DNA from 3 places in the Micromonospora sp. NPDC005553 genome. Region 3 is predicted to be linked to each of the others. Evidence: riboswitches for the same ligand, from Rfam matches in the RefSeq annotation. Region 3 holds a riboswitch; each other region holds the start of a gene.
The links. Region 3 has a riboswitch for cobalamin ahead of ACFYPG_RS03905 (acyl-CoA thioesterase). Riboswitches for the same ligand answer to the same signal wherever they lie in the genome.
Positions count from the first base shown of each region.

Region 1 (7,581 bases), on a different contig from region 3:
CGCGGTGTCCACGGCGGCGGCGAACTGCTCGTCGGACGTCGCCCGGTAGAGATTGCCGCCCTGGGAGGCGCCGAAGCCCAGTGGGCTCAGCCGCAGCGGCGGTGCAGCGCCGCCGCGGCTCGTCGGACCCGCGGGACCGCGGGCGCCTCCCTGGACGGCGGCCCTCACCGCTCGTCCCGACCCACGCTGGTGCTGCCGGTCATCGCGGCGACCAGATCGTCGGTGGTGGCCTCGTCGGCGCGGAGCTGGGCCGCGCGCCGGCCGAGGCGCAGCACCTCGACGCGGTCGGCGATCTCGAGGACCTGCGGCATGTTGTGGCTCACCAGCACCACCGACATGCCGGCGTCGCGGGCCCGCCGGACGACGTCGAGCACCCGCCCGGTCTGGACCACACCCAGGGCCGCGGTGGGCTCGTCGAGGATGACCACGTTGGTCGCCCAGATGATGGCCCGGGCCACCGCCACGCACTGCCGCTGCCCACCGGACAGCATCGCGATGGGGGTGGTGACCCGGGGGATCCGTACGCCCAGTTCGTCCAGGGCGGCGGCGGCGCCGTGGCGCATGGCGCGCTTGTCCAGCAGCCCGAGCCGGCCGAGTGGTCCAGAGCGAAGGATCTCCCGGCCGAGATACAGGTTGGCGGCGACGCTGAGGTCGTCGGCGACGGCGAGGTCCTGGTAGACGGTCTCCACCCCTGCCCGCCGGGCGTCGACGGGGGTGGAGAACTGGACCGGACGGCCGCCGACCCGGATCTCGCCCTCGTCCGGCGGGTGCACACCGGACAGGGTCTTGATCAGGGTGCTCTTGCCGGCGCCGTTGTCGCCGATCAGCGCGACGACCTCACCGCGGCGGACCGTGAAGTCGGCGCCGCGCAACGCCTCGACGTGCCCGAACCGCTTGACGATGCCGCGGGCTTCGAGGACCGGCGGCTCCGCGTCGGTGGGTTGCTGGTCGCTGGTCGTGGTGGCCGTGGGGTTCACACCCATCACTGCACCGGCGGGTTGGCGCAGCTGGGCTCGAGCACCGCCTTGATCTCCGCCGAGTCGATGTTCTCCTTGGTGACGAAGGTGACGCCGGTGTCGGCCGACGCCAGCGGCGCCTTGTCCCGAAGGTGCTTGACCATCTTGTCGACGCCGAAGTAGCCCATCTTGAACGGGTTCTGCACGACCAGCGCCGAGATCTGGCCGTTGCGTACCCCGGCGATCTCGTCCGGGGCGGCGTCCCACCCGATGATGACCACCTTGCCGGACTTGCCGGCGGCCTGGATGGCCTGCGCGGCACCGAGCACGCTCGGCTCGTTGGCCGCGAAGACACCCTTCAGGTTGGGGTTGGCGGTGAGGATGTTCTCGGTGACCCGTCGGGCCTCGTTGACGTCGCTCTTGCTCGGCTGTTGGCCGACCAGCTTCAGGTTGGGGTACTGGGCGAGGCCGGCCTTGAAGCCGTCGACCCGCTCGGTGTTGGTCTGCGATCCGGGCTGGAACTCGACGAGCGCCACCTCGTGGTTGCCGGGGCCGAGTTCGGTGGCGAGCAGCTTGGCCGCCTCGGTCGCCGACGCACGGTTGTCGGTGGCGAAGAGGGGCACGTTCGACGGCTGCGGGCTGGTGCCAGAGTCGATCATGGCGACCGGGATGTTGGCGCTGAGCGCCTTGTCGGTCGCCGGTGCCAGCGCGCTGGAGTCGGTCGCTGCGTAGACGATGCCGTCGACCTTCTTGGTGACGAAGTTCTGGATCAGGTTGACCTGGCCCTCGACGTCGGTCTCGGCGGTCACCCCGTCCCACTGGACGGTGACGTCCCCCGCGCGCTGCGCGGCGCACTCGGCGCCCGCCTTGACGGTGTTCCAGTAGTCGGCGCCGACCGCCTTGGGTACGACGGCGAGCTTCAACGGGCCGCTCGCGTCCTTGGTCGCGCTGTCGCCGCCGCCGTCACGGACCTCGACGCCGCCGCAGGCGCTGATCAGGGCGGTCGCCGCGGCCGCGGCCAGGATCGCCTGCACGCGCAGGAGTCGTCCTCGCGTCCGCCGGCTGGTGGTGGTGTGTGCCATGGTGTGTGTCCTTCCTCGTTCGGACTCTCGGAATGGCATGTCAACCCCGTGATTCCAGCCGCCGGCGGCGGTACTGGTCGAAGTAGACGGCGGCCCAGATGATCACGCCGACGATCACCTGCTGGTAGTGGATGCTGATGTCGAGCAGGACGGCGCCGTTGCGGACCAGGGCGATGAGGAACGCGCCGATGATGGTCCCGACGATCCGGCCCTGCCCGCCGAACAGGCTGGCTCCGCCGATGACGGCGGCGGCGATGACGTCGAGTTCCAGTGAGATCCCGTAGTTGGGCTGGCCGGAGTTGACCCGGGAGGCGGCGATCATGCCGCCCAGCCCGACCAGCACGCCGGCCAGCACGTACACCCCGGTCAGGTGCCGCCCGACCCGGATACCGGAGCGGCGGGCCGCCTCCAAATTGGAGCCCATGGCGTAGGTGTACTGACCGAAGCGGGTCTGGGAGAGCAGGAAGGCGACCCCGACGGCGACCAGGACGGTGATCACCACGGCGAACGGAATGCCGAGGATCTGCCCGTTGCCGAGCAGTTGGAAGGACCGGGGAAGACCGTAGACGCCGACCGCGCCGGTGATGATGAAGACCAGGCCTCGGCCCACGGACATGGTCCCCAACGTCGCGATGAACGGCGGAATCCGGGCCACCGTCACCAGCAGCCCGTTCAACAGCCCGGCCAGCGCGCCCACGCCGATCGCGACCGCCGTCGCCGCCCAGAGCGAGAAGCCGAGGTCGCGCACGACCATCGCGCCCAACACGCCGGCGAGCGCGGCGACCGACCCCACGGACAGGTCGATGCCCTTCGTGATGATGACCATCGTCTGGGCGGTGGCGATGATGGCGATCACCGCCGTCTGGGCCCCGATGTTGAAGAGGTTGTCCGCAGTCAGGAAGTAGGGACTCGCGAAGGTCAAGGCGATGAACAGGACGACCAACGCGGTCGCGGCGGTGAACTCGGAGACGGCGTGGGAGATCCGTTCCCGGAACCAGTCGCTGAGTTCGCCGCGCTGTGTGCCGGCGGTTGCCTCGGCGCTACTCATCGTCGGACCTGACCTCCTCAAGCGTGGCGCCGGCGTCCGACGGGGACCCGCCGACGAGCCGAACGTCTGTGAGCGACCGACCCCGCTCGGCCGGCGGTGCGGCGAGGTGCCCGCACAACCTTGGAGATAGGTCGGATGTTTCCCGCGATCAGGCGTTACCTTGCCACGCATTCACGTATGTTGCCAAGGTCTTGCGGGCATGTTTTGCCATCGTTACCTGTGCCATCGAAGCCATACGTCCGACCAAATCGACACCGACTGCCACCGCCAGCATGTTATCGATAACATGCTATGTCCCCAGGCCGAAAGGCGCTGCAGTCTCAGGACGGGGCCAACTGGTAGACACGGCCGGCGGTCCGGCGCCAGATCGCGGCCCGCTCGTCGTCGGACAGCGGGTCCAGCAGGTCACCGAGGACGGCGACCCAGCGGGTGTACGAAGTGGCGAGCAGGCACACCGGCCAGTCCGAGCCGAACATCAGCCGATCCGGCCCGAACACGTCGAGGGCGTGCTCGACCGCGGGCCGCAGGTCGGCCGCGGTCCAGGACCCACCGTCCACTTCGGTCACCAGGCCGGAGAGCTTCGCCGTGGTGTTGGACTCGGCCGCGAGCGCCCGCAGGTCGCGCTGCCAGTCGCCGAGATCGGCGCGTCCGAGCGGGGGCTTGCCGAGGTGGTCCAGGACGAACCGCACCTGGGGCAGGTCGCGGACGAGCCGGACGGCCGCCGGCAGCTGACGGTGGCGCACCAGGAGGTCGAAGGCGAGACCCGCGGCACCGACCGCGGCGATGCCGCGCCGCACCTCGGGGCGATCGAGATAGGTCGGGTCGGGTTCGGACTGGACCAGGTGCCGGATCCCGACCAGCCGTTCGCCGCCGCGCGCCCCGCGTAGTCGGGCGAGGCGACGGTCGACATCGGCCGCGGTGAGGTCGACCCAGCCGACGACCCCGGCGACGAGCGGGTCGTCGGCCGCGATGCCGAGCAACTCGGGCGTCTCCGACCGAACGGCGACGGACTGGACGACCACGGTCTGGGTGACCCCGGCGGCCCGGGTCGCCGGGGCGAGCTCGACCGGTGTGAAGTCGTCGTCGATCGCGGCCATGGTGTGCGGATCGATCCAGGGCTGTGGGTGCCGCGCCCGGACCCAGAGGTGATGGTGCGCGTCGACGATGCCCGCTCGTCGCGCGACCTCGCCGGTCGTCACCGGACCCGTCCCTGGCGCGTTCTCGTCCACAGCACACCCCGCCCCGCCGCTGATCGAACCCTCCGGGTCAACCCGGAGCCACGGAGCCGATCTGGCAGATTGACCATGTTAGCGGTAACAGCCTGTTGTCGAGTCCCGAACGCGCACCACGACCGGCCTCCGGCAGTGTCGCCTTTTGGTCTGACGAATCCACCCGGCACCTGCGGCTGGTCCGCCTCGTCGACGCGCCGGTGCACTGACGCGTCCGGGGCACGGGTCCGGGTTGACCGCCTGAGGCGGCACCGATACCGTCGACGCACTATCTGCGGCGACGCGAGGGAAGCCGGTGTGAATCCGGCGCGGTCGCGCCACTGTGAGCGGTTCCCCAATCACCATCGGGGTCCGCGAGCCAGGACGCTCGGTCGTCCGCAGCCTTGCGATGGGGACGCGTCATCCCTGGGGAGGTTCGTGTATTCATGTCTAGCTCCGCTACCAGCCAGCCGGTGGTGCACCCCGCTGGCAGTGCCCGTCTCTTGTGGACTGCTCTGGCGACCGTTGCCGCGCTCGCCCTGCTGACGTATCTCGTCGCCTTCGACCAGGGGGCGGTGTCGCGCAGTGGGATGTACCTGCACGAGCTGATGCACGACGGCCGGCACCTGCTGGGCGTCCCGTGCCACTGACCACCACCAGCACTCCCCCGTTCCTCGCCGTCCTCGTCCGCGGGCTGCTGGCCGGCCTGCTCGCCGGCCTGCTCGCCGGGGCGTTCGCGTACGTCGCCGGCGAACCGCACGTCGAGGCGGCCATCGCCATCGAGGAGGCGGCGACGCACGCCGAGCCTGCCGTTGGTGCGCACGATCACGAGGACGCCCTGGTCAGCCGGACGGGTCAGCGGGGCGGCCTCTTCCTGGCCACCGCCCTGTTCGGGGCCGCGATGGGTGGCCTGCTGGCCACGGCGTACGTCCTGCTGGCCCGGCGGCGGCGCGGCGACGACGACGGGCGGTGGGGTCTGCTGCTGGCCGGCGCGGCGCTGGTCGGTGCGGTGATCGTGCCGTTCCTCAAGTACCCGGCGAACCCACCGGCGGTCGGCGACCCGGCCACCATCAACCAACGGACCGTCACCTACCTGTTGATGGTGGTGCTCGGGCTGGTGGCCGTGTGGGCCGGCTCGCTGGGCTACCGGTCGGTCGGTGCCCACGCGCCGACGTGGCTTCGCGCCGCCGCGGCCGTGGGCGGCTTTCTCCTGGTCACGGCAGTGTCGTACGTGGTGATGCCGTCCTTCCAGGAGGTTCCGGCGGACTTCCCGGCGACCCTGTTGTGGAGTTTCCGGTTGGCCTCGCTCGGCACCCAGGTCGTGCTCTGGACCGGCATCGGCCTGCTGTTCGCGGCCCTGATGCACCACGAGCGGCGTCGCCGGGCCGGCACCGCGCTGCCGAGCACGTGACCGGCACCAGCCTTCGGCTGGTCGCCCACGCTCACACCGCCGCGCTGCGCCGGGCCCGCTTCGGCGGTGCCGGCGACGGCCTGGACGAGGGTGGCCTGCGTGCCGCGCTCGCCCAGGCCCACGCGGGTGCGGACCGGCGTTGGCCCCTCGGGGAGAACGCCACCTGCCTGTCCAGCCCCGCGGTGGCCGCCCGACAGACCGCCAACGCCTTCGGCCTGCTGCCGACGGTCGAGACCGCGTTGGCCGACTGTGACTACGGGGACTGGTCCGGGCGGTCGCTTGAGGAGGTCGCTGAATCGCAGCCGCAGGCACTGCACGACTGGTTGTCCGCCCCGGACTGCGCGCCGCACGGCGGTGAGTCCGTCACGGCGGTGCGGGATCGGGTCGGCAGCTGGCTGGACGCGCAGCACCGGGCCGGTGGACGAGTCATCGCGGTCACCCACCCACTGGTGATCCGGGTCGCGGTGGTGCACGCCCTCGGCCTTCCGATGGCGACGTACCGGCAGGTGGACGTCGAGCCGTTGGCTGTCGTCCGGCTCACCAGCCAGGGTGCGCGCTGGCACCTTCGACTGGGCGGATAGCGAGCAGGTCGAGGTCACACCGAACGGCGTAGGCCGTGCCCACTCCTGGTGGGCACGGCCTGCGCCTGTGCGCCGCTTGCTCAGTGCTGCCGAATGGGCAGGTGCAGCTCGACCGGCTCGGGCGGGAGGTCGTCGACACCGGCGGCGACGGCCTGCTCGTGGCGGCGGCGCGCTGAGGGCAGGGCGAGTGCCGCGAAGACGGCCAGGACCGCGACGCCCGCGCACACCCAGAAGCCGGCGGTGAACGCCGTGTCGGTGGGCAGCCCCTGTGGAGTGCTGTTCGAGGTGATGACGGCCGCCACGACCGCCGCGCCGATGCTGCTGCCGATGGTGCGGGCGATGGTGTTGACGCCGCTCGCCTCGCCGGTCTGCCCGGCCGGGACGCTCTCGATGATGGCGTTGGACATCGCCGCGAACGCCAGGCCGATGCCGGCGCCGGTGAGCACCCCGGAGAGCAGCACCTGCCAGGTCGCGCCGTGCCCGAGCGCCGGCAGCGCGAACGCGACGACGACCGCGACCGTGCCGAGGAACATCGGCACCTTGGGGCCGAAGCGACGGTCCAGCAGACCCGCGAGGGGGCCGAAGACCACCATCATCAGGACGGTGGGCAGCAGGAAGAGGCCCGCCTGGGACACCGTCTTGCCGAACCCGTACCCGGTGGCCGCGGGGAGTTGCAGCAGGGTCGGTACCAGCACGAACGTCCCGAACATCGCGAAACCGAGGATCAGGGCGACGAGGTCGGTGGCCCAGACACCGCGGATGCGCATCAGGCGCATGTCGATGAGGGGCTCGCGTACCCGCAGCTCGACCCGGACGAACACCACCATCGCGACCACGCCGAGCAGGAACAGGCCGATGGTCTTCGACTCGGTCCAGCCCCAGCCCTGCCCCTTGCTCACGGCCAGCAGCAACGAGACCAGCGACACCGAGAGGATGGCCGCGCCGAGCATGTCGAGCCGTCCGGGCGTGCGGACCCGCGACTCGGGCATCCCGAAGATGGTTCCGAGCAGCGCGACGACGACGAGGACCAGTGGCAGCCAGAACAGCCAGTGCCACGACAGGTGCTCCACGATCGGGCCCGCGGCCACGATGCCGACACCGGCGCCGACCCCGAAGATCGCCGACAGCAGGCCGACGGTGACGCCGACCTTCTCCCGGGGCAGTTGGTCGCGGACGATGCCGATCGAGAGCGGCAGGATCGCTCCGGCGGCTCCCTGTAGCGCCCGCGCGACGATCAGCACGGTCAGGTTGGGGGCCAGAGCGGCGAGCAGTGTGCCCGCGGCGAGGGCCGCGAG
Region 1 is NZ_JBIAJD010000005.1:384,890-392,470, forward strand. Features, by position in the region: gene ACFYPG_RS22655 (aldo/keto reductase) at 1-168, opposite strand, end outside; gene ACFYPG_RS22660 (ATP-binding cassette domain-containing protein) at 165-983, opposite strand; gene ACFYPG_RS22665 (ABC transporter substrate-binding protein) at 983-2,038, opposite strand; gene ACFYPG_RS22670 (ABC transporter permease) at 2,079-3,086, opposite strand; gene ACFYPG_RS22675 (amidohydrolase family protein) at 3,407-4,285, opposite strand; cobalamin riboswitch at 4,551-4,706, shown strand; gene ACFYPG_RS22680 (CbtB-domain containing protein) at 4,741-4,944, shown strand; gene ACFYPG_RS22685 (CbtA family protein) at 4,935-5,705, shown strand; gene ACFYPG_RS22690 (histidine phosphatase family protein) at 5,702-6,286, shown strand; gene ACFYPG_RS22695 (MFS transporter) at 6,367-7,581, opposite strand, start outside.
Region 1: another riboswitch for cobalamin. It lies ahead of ACFYPG_RS22680 (CbtB-domain containing protein); the one in region 3 lies ahead of ACFYPG_RS03905 (acyl-CoA thioesterase).

Region 2 (7,581 bases), 650 kb from region 3:
CCGGGTCAGTGTCGTCTGGGCCGCGGTCTTCGGGGCCGGCGTCGTCCGGGTCGTCGGGGTGAGCGTCCTGGGCGCGCTGCAACGCCTCGTCGAGGCGCTTCTCGTCCAGCCCCGGGGTGTCGAACGGGTCGCGGCGGCGGCGGTGCGGCAGGGCCAACCGGGCCGCCACCCGGACGTCGTCGATGGTGACCCGGTCCCGGCCGTGCCAGGCGGCGTGGGCGAGGGCGGTACGGGCGGTGACGATGTCGGCCCGCATCCCGTCCACGTCGAACGCCGCGCACACCTCGGCGATCTGCCGCAACGCGGCGTCCGGCAGTCGTACCCCGGGAAGTCGGCGGCGGGCGGCAGCCACCTGGTCGGCGATCTCCGCGTCGGCGTCGGCCCAACGGGCGGCGAAGCCGACCGGGTCCGCGTCGGCGGCCAGCCGGCGGCGGACCACCTCGACCCGGATCTCCGGGTCCCGGCTGGCGCCCACCTCCACAGTGAGCCCGAACCGGTCGAGCAGCTGCGGGCGCAGCTCCCCCTCCTCCGGGTTCATCGTGCCGACCAGCAGGAACCGGGCCGCGTGGCTGACCGAGACGCCCTCCCGCTCGACGTGGCTGCGGCCCATCGCCGCCGCGTCGAGCAGCAGGTCGACGAGGTGGTCGTGCAGCAGGTTGACCTCGTCGACGTAGAGCACACCCCGGTGCGCGGCGGCGAGCAGGCCCGGCTCGAAGGCGCGTACCCCCTCGCCGATCGCCTTTTCCAGATCCAGCGCACCGACCACCCGGTCCTCGGCGGCGCCCACCGGCAGCTCGACGAGGCGGGCCGGACGGGTCTCGGCGGCGACGTCGGCCGGGTGCGGGCCGTCCGGGCAGGCCGGGTCGGGCTCGGCCGGGTCACAGCCGAAACGGCAGCCGGCGACCCGCCGCACCGGGGGCAGCAGCGCGGCGAGAGCCCGCACGGCGGTGGACTTGGCGGTCCCCTTCTCACCCCGGACCAGCACCCCACCGATCGCCGGGGAGACCGCGTTGAGCAGCAACGCCAGCCGCATGTCGGCCATGCCGAGCACCGCGCTGAACGGATAAATCGCCACTGCGCCTTCTTTCGTTCGCGACTGCGGGGCTCGCAAAACCGGCTCACTCCTCGCGCTCACCGGGCTTCCGATAGTTCGCGACTGCGGGGCTCGCAGAACCGGCTCACTCCTCGCGCTCACACCCGGTCCTCCAGGTCGCCCTCACTGGCCAGGTACGTGTCGCGCAGCCGGTCGAGGGTGGCCGGCTCCGGCTTGGCCCACAGCCCCCGGTCGGCGGCCTCCAACAGGCGTTCGGTGATGCCGCGCAACGCCCACGGGTTGGACGTCTCCAGGAACTCCCGGGTGGTCTCGTCGAAGAGGTACGCGGCGGCCAGGTGCTCGTACATCCAGTCGTCGACCACACCGGCGGTGGCGTCGTAACCGAACAGGTAGTCCACTGTGGCCGCCAGCTCGAACGCGCCCTTGTAGCCGTGCCGGCGCATCGCGGCGATCCACTTCGGGTTGACCACCCGGGCCCGGAACACCCGCCGGGTCTCCTCACCCAGCGTGCGGGTGCGCACGTCGTGCGGCATCGCCGAGTCACCCACGTACGCCTGTGGTGACGTTCCGGTGAGGTGGCGGACCATCGCCACCATCCCGCCGTGGTACTGGAAGTAGTCGTCGGAGTCGACGATGTCGTGCTCACGGGTGTCCTGGTTCTTCACCGCCACCGCGATCCGGGCGAACGAGCGCTCCATGTCGGCGCGCGCCTCCCGCCCGTCCAGGCCCCGGCCGTACGCGTAGCCGCCCCACACCGCGTACACCTCGGCCAGGTCGGCGTCGCTGCGCCAGGTCCGGGCGTCGATCAGGGGCAGCAGCCCAGCGCCGTACGCGCCGGGCTTGGAACCGAAGATCCGGGCGGTGGCCCGCCGCTCGTCGCCGTGCTCGGCGAGGTCGGCGGCGACGTGCGCCCGCAGGTAGTTCTCCTCGTCCGGCTCGTCCAGGGCGGCGACCCGCCGGACGGCGTCGTCGAGCAGCGCCACCACGTGCGGAAACGCGTCGCGGAAGAAACCGGAGATGCGCACTGTGACGTCGACGCGCGGGCGGCCCAGCTCGGCGGTCGGCACCACCTCGATGCCGGTCACCCGCCGGGACCTGTCGTCCCAGACCGGCCGGCAGCCCAGCAGCGCGAGCACCTCGGCGATGTCGTCGCCCTGGGTCCGCATCGCGCTGGTGCCCCAGACGGTCAACCCCACCGAGCGGGGGTACGCGCCGGTGTCGGCGAGGTGCCGGGCCAGCAGTGAGTCGGCGAGGGCCACCCCGACGTCCCAGGCGTTGCGGCTGGGGATGGCCTTCGGGTCGACAGAGTAGAAGTTGCGGCCGGTGGGCAGCACGTTGACCAGGCCCCGGGTGGGTGAGCCGGACGGGCCGGGCGGCACGAACCTGCCGTCCAGCGCCCCGAGGGTGTTGGTCAGCTCGTCGGTGGTCCCGTCCAGTCGGGGCACCAGCTCGGTGGCGGCGAAGTGCAGCACTGCGGCGACCTCCGGGATCGGCCGACCGGTCACCTCCGTCACCACGGCGTCGATGGTGTCAACCGCCCAGTCCAGGGTCTCCATGCCGACGACCAGCCGCCGGGCGAGGGCCTCGATCAGGTCGATCGCGTCGGCGGCGGTGACGGCCGGCCCGTCCACCACGTCGGTCAGCGCCGCGGGCAGTGCCAGTCGCTGTCCCGGCGACGCGAGCAGTTCCTGCTCGTCGAGGGAGTACGCGACGGCGAGGGCCTGTCGCAGGCCGGGCAGGGCGCGGGCGCCGCCCCAGATCTGCGGGGCGCGCAGCACCGCGAGGACCAGGTTGACCCGGGGCTCGCCGGTGGGCGCGTCAGCGAGGATGTGCAGCCCGTCGCGGATCTGCACGTCCTTGATCTCGCACAGGTACCCGTCGAGGTGCAGCACGAAGTCGTCGAAGTCGTCCGCGTCGGGCATCGCCTCGGCGTGCAGGTCGTGGTGCAGCTCGGCGGCGCGCACCAGGTCCCAGATCTGCGCCCGTACGGTGGGCACCTTGGCCGGGTCGAGGGCCTGCACCGTCACGTACTCGTCGAGCAGTTGTTCCAGTTTGGCCAGGTCGCCGTAGGTCTCGGCGCGGGCCATCGGCGGGACCAGGTGGTCGACGACCACTGCGTGCGCCCGCCGCTTGGCCTGGGTGCCCTCGCCGGGGTCGTTGACGATGAACGGGTACACCAGCGGCAGGTCGCCGAGGACCGCGTCGGGCGCACAGTCGGCGGCCAGGCCGAGGCCTTTGCCGGGCAGCCACTCCAGGGTGCCGTGCTTGCCCAGGTGCACCACGGCGTCCGCGCCGAAGCCGCCGTCCGCGACCGGCGCGGTCAGCCAGCGGTACGCGGCCAGGTAGTGGTGACTCGGCGGCAGGTCCGGGTCGTGGTAGATGGCGATCGGGTTCTCCCCGAAGCCCCGGGGCGGCTGGATCAGCAGCACCACGTTGCCGAAGCGCAGCCCGGCGAGCACGATGTCCCCGCCCTCGGTGTACAGCTCGCCCGGCGGCTCACCCCAGTGCTCCCGCATCCGCTCGCGCAGCTCGGCCGGCACCTGGTCGAACCACCGCTGGTACGTCGGCCCCGGTATCCGGGCCTCGGCCGCGGCCAACTGCTCCGGGGTGAGCCACTCCACGTCGTGACCACCGGCGGCGATCAGCGCGTGGATCAGCGCGTCACCGTCGTCGGGCGGCGGCGCGTCACCCAGGTCGTAGCCGGCCTCGGCCAACGCGGCGAACAGCCGGACCGCCGACGCCGGGGTGTCCAACCCGACGGCGTTGCCGACCCGGGAGTGCTTGGTGGGGTACGAGCTGAGCACCACGGCGATGCGCTTGTCGGCGTGCGGCACGTACCGCAGCCGGGCGTGGCGTACCGCGATCCCGGCGACCCTCGCGGCCCGCTCGGGATCGGCGGTGTAGACCGAGAGCCCGTCGGCGTCGATCTGCTTGAACGAGAACGGCACTGTGACGATCCGGCCGTCGAACTCGGGGATGGCCACCTGCATGGCGGCGTCCAACGGGGACAGGCCGGCGTCGCTGTCGGCCCACTGCGCGCGGGTGCTGGTGAGGCAGAGCGCCTGGATGACCGGCACGTCCAGGGCCGCCAGGGCGCCGACGTCCCAGGCGTCCTCGTCGCCGCCACCGGAGGCGTCGGCGGCGACCGCGCCGCCGGCCGCGAGCACCGTGACCAGCAGAGCGTCACAGCGGGCGAAGAGCCCGAGTGGTCCGGCGCCCGCTGTCAACCCGCGCAGCGAGCCGCAGAAGATCGGCAGGGGGTTGCCGCCGGCCTGGCGGACCGCGTCAGCGAGCACGTCGACGAATCCGGTGTTGCCGGCGAGGGCGTGCGCCCGGTAGAAGACGATTCCCACTGTGGGCCGATCCGGGTCGGCGGCGTGGTCGCCGTGCACGCCGTACGCCGGGGTGGGCGCGGGTGCGGCGAACCCCTGGCCGGTGAGCAGCACCGTGTCGGAGAGGAACCGGGCCAACTGTCCGAGGTTGTCCGGGCCGCCCTCCACGAGGTACGCCAGCGACTGGGTGACGACCCCGGACGGCACTGTGGAGATGGCCATCAGCTCCGCGTCGGGCAGCGCCTCACCGCCGAGCACGACAGTCGGCACGCCGGTGGCGAGCACCGCGGCGAGGCCGTCCGGCCACGCCTGCCGCCCGCCGAGCAGGCGTACGACGACGAGGGCGACCCCGTCGAGCAGGGCGGGCACCTCCTCGGCGGCGACTCGGGCCGGGTTGGCCAACCGGTAGTCGGCGCCGCTGGCGCGGGCGGCAAGCAGGTCGGTGTCGGCGGTGGACAGCAGCAGGATGCGCACGGCAGGCTCCGGAGAGTGACGCCCTGGGCCCTCACGAGGGCGACCTGGACGAAGCGGGTGGGTACGGCGTCAGCCGGTACGACGGCCCGGGCGAACGGCGCACCGACGCATGGGTCGGGGCCGGTCAGCGCCGGGCGATCAGCTCAGCGGTGCCGGTGGCCGGTGTCCGGTGTCCTTGCAATGCACTGCCTGCAGTGCGAGACGACGATAGTCGTCGATGAATGAGACGCCGTGCGTCATCGGGTCCTCCTCGGGTGTCCACGCCCTGGGGTACGTCCCGACGGCCGAAGTATCCTGGCTTCCGGATCGACGCTCTCCCCCGGCCTTCCAACCGCAGACACACGGCCGTGACTCACGAGGGGGGATCGCTCCCCGGTGACAGTGGCGGGACCGCGTCGGATTCGCACCGACTTCCTTCACTGCCGTCAGGCCGCGAATGCTGCCACACCGCCGCGCCGCCGGTCAACGCCGGCCCGGCCCCGCCAGGCCGACGGCATTCATCGAGCTTCAGCGATTGGTGCAGGCGCGACTCCGCGCGGCGTAATGCCCCAGATCAATGTGCGACATCCTTTGCTCTGCTTACCTATACGCACCGGGCACGGAGGGTGACCGGCGTCTATAGGTAAGCAGAGCAAAGGATGGCCGAACCAGCTCTCACCTGCGCCGATCATCCGGCAGGGCGGTGCCGGCCGAAACCCTCACCTAGGATCGGCGAACGCCACACCAGTGTCCGCGATCAATCTCGGAGGTCGATCACCATGGTCGCCCCGCAGTTCCACCACCTGGCGGGCCGGGTCTGGCTCTGTCCGGGCGATCCCGACCCGGAGGCGGTCCAGGCCGGCGTCGCCGTCGTCGCCGACGAACGCGGCAGTGTGATGATCGACGCCGGGCAGAGCCCCGCGCACGCCCGCGAGATCCAGGGCGCGCTGGCCGCCGCCGGGCTCCCGGAGCCGCGTTGGCTGGTCTACACCCACCATCACTGGGACCACGTGTGGGGCGCCTGCGCCTGGCCCGGCGTGGAAATCGTCGGGCACGAGACGGCCGTGTCGCTGCTGCGCGCCGAGGCCGCCCGACCGTGGAGCCACCGCTACCTGCAAGAGCAGGTACTCGCCGATCCCCGCCTGCGCCCGAGCTTCCAGGCCCGCGCACGCGCGATGCCGTCCTGGGAAGACTTCGCCATCCTGCCGCCGACCCGGACCTTCGCCGACGTGGACGAGCTGCCGGTCGGGGTTCGGCTACGCCACGTCGGGGGCGGGCACGCACCGGATTCGGCAGTGGTGCTGGTGCCCGACTCGGGGGTGATGCTGCTGGGCGACTGCTTCTACCCGCCGCCGGCGCACCTGCGCCGACCGGAGGACGGCCTCGACGTCGACCTGGTCCGACGACTGCTCGACAGCACCTACCACTGGTACGTCTCCAGCCACGCCGACCCGATGACGTTCGAGCAGGCCCGCTCAGCCGTCGAAGGCGCCTGATCCAGCCGGCAACGCCCTTCCAGCACCGAGTGCGGGCGCCTCAGGCCGGCACACCGTTCATCTTCAGAACGATGAAGCCCCGGCCACGAGCGTCCGGGCTGCGCCTCAGCGGGCGTGCCGTTCCGGGTGGGCCCGGCTCCAGGTCCGCATCCGTTCCGGGTAGCCGGTGCGCGCCGCCTCGTACAGCGGCACCGCGTGCTTGCGGGCGATGGCCCCGGCCGCACGGGGCGTTCCGGTACGGCGGCGGATCCACTCGCCGTCGTGGGCGATCGCCACCACCGTGGTGTCCGTCGCCGTGGTCTCCGGCTCCAGGTAGAACTCCACCCCGTGCCGGGTGGCCACGAACGCCTCCAGCGCCGCGAGGTCGTCGCGGGTCGCCTCCCGGTCCAGCTTCGTCGGGGTCGCCTCGGCACCCCGTGACCGGCGACTGAACCAGCTCATGACCAGCCCCTCTCCTCGACGTCCCTCCAGTGGAGCACCGATTCCTGGCAATACGCTGCACGGCGGATGGGAGCAACCTGACCCACGCCGGGTGGAACCCGCAGCGGGTGGGCGGTGTCATGAGTGTGATCCGAACGGAGGCTCCCCTGGACGACGAGACGCTCGTCACCCGCGCTCGGGCAGGTGACCTGGAGGCGTACGACCTCCTGGTCACCCGGCACACCGCGTCCGCGTACCGGACCGCGGTGCTGCTCGGCGCGGGCTCGGACTCCGAGGACGTCATCCAGGAGGCGTTTGTGAAGGCGCACCGGAAGCTGTCCCGTTACCGGGGTGACGCGTCCTTCCGGTCGTGGCTGCTCGCGATCGTCGCGAACGAGACCCGCAACCTGCACCGCTCCCGTGGCCGGCGCGACGGGCTCGTCCTGCGGGCGGCGGCAGCGGACCCGAGGTCTGAGATCGCCGAGGACGACGCGGTCGCCGCGGTCCTCGCCGGGGAGCGCCGGAGGTCGCTGGTGCAGGCGCTGCGGCAACTGCCAACACGGGACCGCGAGGTCATCGTCTGCCGGTTCTTCCTCGACCTCACCGAGGAGGAGACGGTGTCGGCTCTGGGCTGGCCCCGGGGCACAGTGAAGTCGCGTACGTCCCGGGCGCTGGCGAAGCTGCGCGGCCTGCTCGACAGTGCGGAGGTCCGGCATGGGTGACCTCGAACGGGAACTGCGCGACCTGTCCGCCTGGCTGGACACCCCTGATCCGCCCGACGTGACCGCCCGTGTCCGCGTACGACTGGGCACACCCGCGCCCCGGC
Region 2 is NZ_JBIAJD010000001.1:196,229-203,809, forward strand. Features, by position in the region: gene ACFYPG_RS01035 (magnesium chelatase subunit D family protein) at 1-1,135, opposite strand, end outside; gene cobN (cobaltochelatase subunit CobN) at 1,192-4,860, opposite strand; cobalamin riboswitch at 5,148-5,277, opposite strand; gene ACFYPG_RS01045 (MBL fold metallo-hydrolase) at 5,619-6,335, shown strand; gene ACFYPG_RS01050 (hypothetical protein) at 6,441-6,776, opposite strand; gene ACFYPG_RS01055 (RNA polymerase sigma factor) at 6,896-7,477, shown strand; gene ACFYPG_RS01060 (hypothetical protein) at 7,470-7,581, shown strand, end outside.
Region 2: another riboswitch for cobalamin. It lies ahead of cobN (cobaltochelatase subunit CobN); the one in region 3 lies ahead of ACFYPG_RS03905 (acyl-CoA thioesterase).

Region 3 (7,581 bases):
CACCGCCGGACCAGGCCGGCTGAAGTCGGTCGATGCGGAACGACGGCAGTTCGGTGACTGATGCCGGCCGGCGGTCGTCGACGCCGGCCGCCCGGTAGAGGCCCGGCCCGAAGCCGAAGGTCACTGTCAGCCGTGCCGGCAGCAGCCCGAGTTCGGCCTCGGTGTCGGCCAACGCGGGTCGGCCCTGGGTGAGCCGGGCGGCGTCGTCGGTGAGCAGCCGCAACATCCGGCCCAGCGCGGCCCGGTCGGTGCCGGCCCGCACTGTGAGCGCCACGAACGACGCGTGCGCCTGCGGTTCGGTGGACACCCCTGCCTGCCGGGCGCCATGGAACGGCTCGACCAGGCCGCCGACGCTCGCCACCGGCGTGGTGTCGGCGGCGGCCGGTGGTTGCCCGCTGCCGGTTCGGGTCGTGGCGATGGCGGCGCCGCCGGCCAGGGCCCCTCCGGCAGCCAGGGCACCGCCGGTGAGCAGGCCGCGCCTGCTCATCGGCCGGACGGGTGGCGTCTGCGTCACGATGACGGGCTCATGCTCATCTCCGGCGTGGCGCTCACGCCGGGCATGGGCTGACCGTGCCCGGGGGCGTAGCTCTCCTGCGCCCCGGTGAACGGCTTGGCCACGGCGCTGAACTGCTGGGTCCTGCCGTCGGCGAAGGTCAGCGTGAAGGTCAACTCGTCGCCGGCCTGAACGGGCTTGGTGAGGTTCATCAGCATGAGGTGGTCGCCGCCAGGCTCCAGCGCATGCGTGCTCTTGGCCTTGATCACGACGCCACCCTGCTTGGCCTGCATGACCATCTTGCCGTCCTTCATGGTCATCTCGTGCAGCTCCATCGGTGACAGGGGGTTCGTGGCGCCCGTCACCGTGACATCGCTGTCGCCGTCGTTGACCAGGGTCCCGAAGGCCGCCGTCATGCCCTTGTCGGCCGCCTTCACCCACGGGTCACGAATGCCGAGCACACCAGCGTCCGGGTTGGCCGGGGCCGACGCGGACGGGCTCGTCTGCGCGGTCGACGGAGAGTCGGACGATCCGCACCCGGCGGCGCCCACCGTCAGGATCGCGGCGGCGAGGATCGCGGCCGAGCGGCGGCGTGAAACGTTCGGGCTGGTGGCGCGCATGTGTTCTTCCTCCGATGGTTGCTGCTGGGAGGTTGGTCGGCCGCAGCAGGGAGAAAGTTCCGGGCTCAGGGAACGTTGATCGTGAACTCCCCGGCGTGCACCTTGCCGGCGACCTGGAAGTCGAAGAAGGCCCGGTACCGGCCTGAACTCGGCGCGGTCAGCCAGAACTTGACAGTCCCGTCGACCAGCTCCGGCTCGGGGTGCACGTGCACGTAGCCGAGGTCACCCTCACGAACCACCACCAGGTGCCCGTACGCGGCAAGGTATCGCTCCAGCTGCGCGGGCGTTGCCGTGTCGGCGCTGGCGACCTGGAAGTGGATCGGCGCCGTCACCCCCACCGTCGGGGTGCCGGTCATCGACACCGTGTACGGACCAGCCGTCGCCTGCGCCTGTGCCGGCGGCAGCGCGGTCGGGGTGTGCGCACCGGGCACTGTGTGGTCGACGCCCAGCACGAGCGGCAGCGGCGTGCCGTTGGCAGCGGTGACGGAGAAGTCGGCGTAGACGCGGTAGCCGCCGGGTCGGGCCAGCGTCATGGGGACGCTCCAGGTGCCGTCGGGTGCCATCGTCGGGTGCAGGTGCTGGTAGCCGCTCAGGTCACGGCCCACGACGATCATGTGCAACGGCTTGTCGTGGACGACCGCGAAGCGAGTCGCCGGCTGCCGGTCGGTGCCGACGATGCGGAAGCGGTAGTCGGCGCGTACCCCGGCGGGTTGGGTTCGTTCCAGCGGTTGCAGCGTGTACCCGCCGGCGCTGACGGTCGTCCCGGTGGCCAGCGTCTCGCCCGTGCCGCCGTCGCCCCGGTGCGTGTGCGGCCCGGTGCCCGCCGGGTGTTGGTGTCCGTCGGCCGCGGACCCTTCCGGGCCGGAGGCGGGCGGACCGCCCGCCGGCTGCCGGGCGTTGTTGGCGGCCGGGCCCTCGTTGCCGCTGATGCGCGCCAACCCGAACCCGCCGAGCAGGGCCAGCACCAGGGTACCGACGAACAGTGCCAGGCTGGTGTTGCTCAGCCGGGACCCGGGCGTCGCCGTGGCGAAATCCGGGTCGGGCGATGCCCCGGAGTCGACGGGCAGTCGACTGTCCGTCGTGGCGGGGGCTTTCGCGTCCTCAGCGGTCGGAGTTGGATCGACAGCGACGCCGGTCCGAGCCACGACGACGGCGGTGTCCTTACGCGCGGCCGGCACGGCGCTGGGTCGCCGCTTACCGTCCGAGGTCTGCGTACCGCTGCCGGTCGCCGCGAGGCTCCTGTCTGCGTCGGTCCTGCCACCGACCGCTCTGCCGCCGCCGGTTCTGGCAGCGGCGGGCTTGCTACCGGCGCCCTTGGCGCCGGTGGCCTTGGCGCTGGCGATCCTGGTGCCGGCGGTCCTGGTCCCGGCGGTCCTGGTCCCGGGACGGGTGCCGGCGCCGCGTCGAGCGGATGTCGCCGACGCGGTACGGCCCCGGCCGGCGGGTCTGCCGGTGGGGGTCGTCCGCCGACGCCAGACGACGAATCCGGCCGCCGCCGCCGCCACCGCGACCACCGCCAGGCCGACCCACGCGACCGCTCCGGGGCCGCTTTCGTCAGTCGATCCGGTCGGCGCAGCCGCTGCCGCGGACGGCGGAACCGCCGTCTCGGCCGCGACTGTCGGCACCGCCGACGCCTGCCCGGACGACCCGTGTTGCTCGGCGGTGGCCAACAGCGCCGGATCTGGCTGGGTCGACGGCGGGCTCCACCCCTTGGGCGCCGCCGTCACCGGCCCGTCGTAGCGGAAGGTCAAGGTGCCGCGTACGGGGTCCCCGTCCGAGGCGACCGACAGGTAGCTCACCGAGTACTGGCCCTTGGCTGGCAGGTGCGCGACCGCCACCGTCGCGGGGAACCCGGTCGTGTACTCGCGTGGCTCGAACTGGCCGTTGACCAGGAAGTACTCGCGCACCGGCTTGTCCAGCGGCTTCGGCTCCCCGTACGACCAGCCATTGTCGACCCGGATGCCACCCGGCGCGGTGATCGTGAAGAACGCGTTGGCAGCGGCCTTCTCGGTGAAGAACAGCTGCACCGACGTCAACGGCTCGCGCACGGTTGCGCCGCTCGCCGGTGTGGACATGGCGAGGGTCCCGTGAGCTGCGGCGGGCTGGGCGGACACGAGGAGAGCGACCGCCGAGGCGAGGAGGAGCGCGAGGAGGCCCGAGACCACCCGCCCAGGATTCTGAGGGTGACGACGCATCTGAATATCCTCACTGGGCTGAGACTTTTTACAAGAGGTGACGAACTTTTTCCTCACATGGCTAAAGCCGAACACCTCCCGGGTGGTCGGCCGGGCTGAGGGGCCGTCGCCCCTGGCCAGCTATGCTCCCGGTGGCGCTGGTTCGCCCCGTCGTGACCGGCTGGGCGTCGTAAGAGGGAACCCGGTGGGAATCCGGGGCTGCCCCGCAGCGGTGAGTGGGAACGACCGCCGTCATCAGCACTGGGCCAGTGGCCTGGGAAGCGACGGCCAGTAGGGGACCGGCGTGGAGCCGGTCAGGCCCGCGAGTCCGAAGACCTGCCCGCGCCGCGTACACAACCGTGTGCGCTGCCGTCGGCCTCGCGGGTGGGCTGAGCGGGTGACGTGCCGGGCGGTGTGCGCCGGTGTGTCCTCGTCAGCGTGTGCCCGTGTTCCGGCGGTGTGGTTTCCCGAGGGACGGACTACCGCTGTGCACGACACCACCACGATCGCCGGCCGAGCGCCGTCGGCGTCGCACCTGACCCTGTCGCAGATCATGGACCAGCATCACACCAACCTGATGGGTACGGTCCACGGCGGCCGGATCCTCAACCTCATCGACTCGGTGGCCGGGGTGGTCGCCGCCCGCCACTCCGACGGGCCGGCGGTCACCGCCGCGATCGACGAGACCGCGTTCCTGCGCGCGGTGCGGGTCGGCGACGTCGTGCACGTCGACGCCCGGATCACCTGGGCCGGTCGCAGCTCGATGGAGGTGGCGGTCAAGGTGACCGCCGACCGGTGGGACCGGGCGGTGCCGCCCACCGACGTGGCCACCGCTCACCTGGTCATGGTCGCGATCGACGACGACGGCCAGCCTCGTACGGTGCCGCCGCTGCTACCGGAGACCGACGGTGACCGGCGGCGGTACCGCGAGGCGGAGATCCGCCGCAAGCACCGGCTGGCGCTGCGGCGCGCGCTGCTCGACGGTGCCGAAGACGACTGACCCGTGCGCGGTGCGCCCGTCGCGGCGCCGGCGCGGTCTGAGGAACCCGCCCCGCCGTCGATCTGGTCGGATGGCGTCCACGTCAAGTCTCGATCACGCAGAGTGTGGATGCTTATGTGCGCCGCGTTGTTGCGGGAGCTCGATGCCGCGGCGGCGGGTGCGTTCGGCGCGGATGAGGTCGGCCAGGTGGTTCAGAGTGCGGCCGGACAGCGCGACCGTAGACGGGTGAGACAGCACAGTGAGGCTCCCGGTTGGGGCATCGGATCTTGGTCGCCTGCTGTCTTACCGGGAGCCGCGTCCTATCTCGACACACGCTGCCCGCCACCCATCGCGACCAGGCCCATCACGATGAAAAGCCCTCAATGCCTGACCCGCGCCCTAACTCGCAACGCCGGTATATCGACGCCAGGCTATCGTGATCTGACCCCTGCAGCGACAGTGCGAAGGTGAGTCATGGACGTAGTCAGCACCACCGAGGTCCCGGTTGAAGACGGGTTCGCCTTCTGGCGCGAGGTGAACTCGAAGCTCTGGGTGCCCTACGATTTACGCTGTGAATCGCAGTGGGAGCCCGGATTTCGAGCTCAGGTCGGAATCAGCGAGTTCGGTCCCGTGCAGGCGACATTAATGACCACGATGCCGCACTCGGTCCACCGCACTCCCAAGCTCATTCGGCAGGCCGATCCCGAGGTGTTCAAGCTGGGCTGCCTTGTGCGCGGTGGCGGCATGATCACGCAAGACGGCCAGCGCACAGATTTCGGCGTGGGGGATCTGATTCTGTATGACACCTCCCGGCCCTACCTGGCCGAATTCAGCCCGGATGTGCCAGTTAGTCAGCTGCTGCTTCTGCGCTTCCCGCGCTTGTTACTGCCGTTGCCCCCTTGGGAGTTGCGGCGCCTGAGCGCAGTTCGCATCCCTGGCGCCCAAGGTATCGGCGCGTTATCTTCACAATTCCTGCTGCACCTTGCCCGGCACATGGACGAACTCAGTCCGTTGGACGCCGCCCAGCTGTCCACCCTCACCATTGACGTGTTGACAGCGGCACTGGCCAACGCGCTGGACGTCCAAAGTGCGGTGCCCTCCCACACCCGACGTCGAGCGTTGATGGCTCAGATCCACGCCTTCGTCCGAGAGAATCTCGGCGATCCGCGCCTGACACCGGACGCGATTGCCGCAGTGCATCACATCTCGTTGCGATACCTGCACAAGCTGTTCCACGAGGAAGGGCGCACGGTTGCCGGCTGGGTCCGAGAGCGTCGCCTGGAGCAGTGCCGACGCGACCTCGCCAACCCCCAACTAGGCGCGCGCCCGATCCACGCGATCGCCGCCCAGTGGGGGTTCACCAGCCCGGCGCACTTCAGCCAGGCGTTCCGCAGCGCCTACGGTCTTTCGCCACGCCAGTTCCGCGAGCAGTGCGCGAGAGTACGCGCAGACTAAAGACTTGTGCGCTTACCAGTAACGACAGACCCGACTGTGGCCTGCACTCTTATCTGAGGAAGTCCGCTCAGTCAGGATTGAATCTGATTCCGGCTTACGGAAGAAGATTCACTTGAGCGTGTTACATCGATCCGTGTTTTCGCGATGGAAGGAGCGCGAGGAAGTACATCGATCACTTCATGCAGTCAGCAGCATCATCTAGGCCGCAGCGGCGGCTGACAGGAGACCATTGTGAAAATGTGGTGCAGAACGGCGTTTCGGATCTCGGCAGTGACCGCGATCCTCGGCGCACTCACCCTGTCCGGGACCGTGGCACAGGCAAGTCCGGGCGCCAGCTCCCGCCTGTCCCAACCCGAAACCACCGCGGTTTCGGAGCAGGCCAAGCCCGGCAGCGAGGACTTCGCCACGCAGGTCTGCGGCTACTACGAAGACGCGGTGACGGCCTGGTACAACCACTGCGGGAACACCCATGTGCTCATCTACGTCGACGCGACGTGGCCCCGCGACGACTGGACATGGTGCATCGGTCCGGGAACGTGGGACATCGGCGGCGCCAACGCCGTATCCAACGCGTGGTACTCGGGTCAAACTTGTTGAACGGCCGGCCAGGCGCTACCTGCGTTCGGTGGTCGCGGATCAGGCCAGCGAGGCAATTGAGGGCGCGGTCGGACAGGGGAATCGCGGCAGGGTAGGACAACAGCGAGGCTTCCGGTTGGAGCATCGGATCCTGGGTGTCTTGCCGGGAGCCTCGCCCTACGTCGATCCCTGCCCCCACCCCGCCGCCGTGACCAGCCCCGTCACGATGAAATAGGCTTATTCGACATCGCGCTCGCCCTCAGCAACATCGGCGCTGTCAGGTCGCGCCTCGGCCCACACAGCATCGCGGCGCGCTACCTGAGAGTCTCACTGGGACTCATGGGCCGGCTGGGCATGAGATTCGGGACAGCCTCCTCGTTCGATGAACTGGGAGGGGTGCTTCGGAAGCTGCAGCAACTGAGCGAAGCACAGAAACAGCATGAATTTGCAATGACCGCCGGGCCGATGAGCACCACCCGAAGTGACAGAAAGTCAACGGATCAGTGCCCGCGATCGTGGTCGCCTACGCCACTGGCTACCGCGAGCCCGGTCCGGGGGAGCAGGTTGGGAGCAACAGGGTGCTCTGAACGGTCTTGAACTGCGTCCAACGGCATCGAAGGTCACTCAACTGTGCCCACCCTTTTCTGTGGCTCCACGTTTGCGCAGGTCAAAGAGGGTGTGGCGTCCTGTTTCACCCCGAAGAGGCCGCTGGTTCGACACCAGCATCGCCCACTCTCAGTTCGTGCAGGTCAGTAGCCCCTTGCCGGAGTAGCCGGTAACGGGCTTCGCCGTATGTGCGGCTTACGTGGGGAGCAGGCTGGGAGCAGCGTGGCTGGCTCTGGGTTCGGACCGGCATGGACCCGCCTGGCTGCGAGAGGGCGCCCCCGCGCTGTGTCTCGCAGGCTGACTGATGGCCGTCGGTCTGGTGATCTGCCCACTCGCCGGGTCCACATTGTGGGGTCGCGTACCCGGCGCTCGGGTTTCTGCCGGGACGATCAGCCATGGGCGGGCTGTCCGTTGTCCTGCCGGCGGCAGGACTGCCGTTCGTGCCTTGACAGGAAGGCGGAGCAGCAGGACAGTCGACATATTCATAGACGTTCAACTATCTACGGCGAGGTGTGCCATGCGGAAGTCGCTGACTGCTGTGGCCGCCATCGCTGTTGCCATGGTCGCGATGATGGCCGCGATCTCACACGCCAGTGCGGCGAACGCGGCGGCCGGGTGTCGGGTGAACTACGTCGTCACCAGCCAGTGGACCGGTGGCTTCCACGCCGACATCGCGGT
Region 3 is NZ_JBIAJD010000001.1:843,383-850,963, reverse strand. Features, by position in the region: gene ACFYPG_RS03920 (Dyp-type peroxidase) at 1-487, opposite strand, end outside; gene ACFYPG_RS03915 (copper chaperone PCu(A)C) at 511-1,113, opposite strand; gene ACFYPG_RS03910 (copper resistance protein CopC) at 1,179-3,308, opposite strand; cobalamin riboswitch at 3,430-3,646, shown strand; gene ACFYPG_RS03905 (acyl-CoA thioesterase) at 3,841-4,287, shown strand; gene ACFYPG_RS03900 (helix-turn-helix domain-containing protein) at 4,741-5,721, shown strand; gene ACFYPG_RS03895 (DUF6355 family natural product biosynthesis protein) at 5,992-6,318, shown strand; partial or broken gene ACFYPG_RS03890 (IS5/IS1182 family transposase) at 6,323-6,421, opposite strand; gene ACFYPG_RS03885 (cellulose binding domain-containing protein) at 7,421-7,581, shown strand, end outside.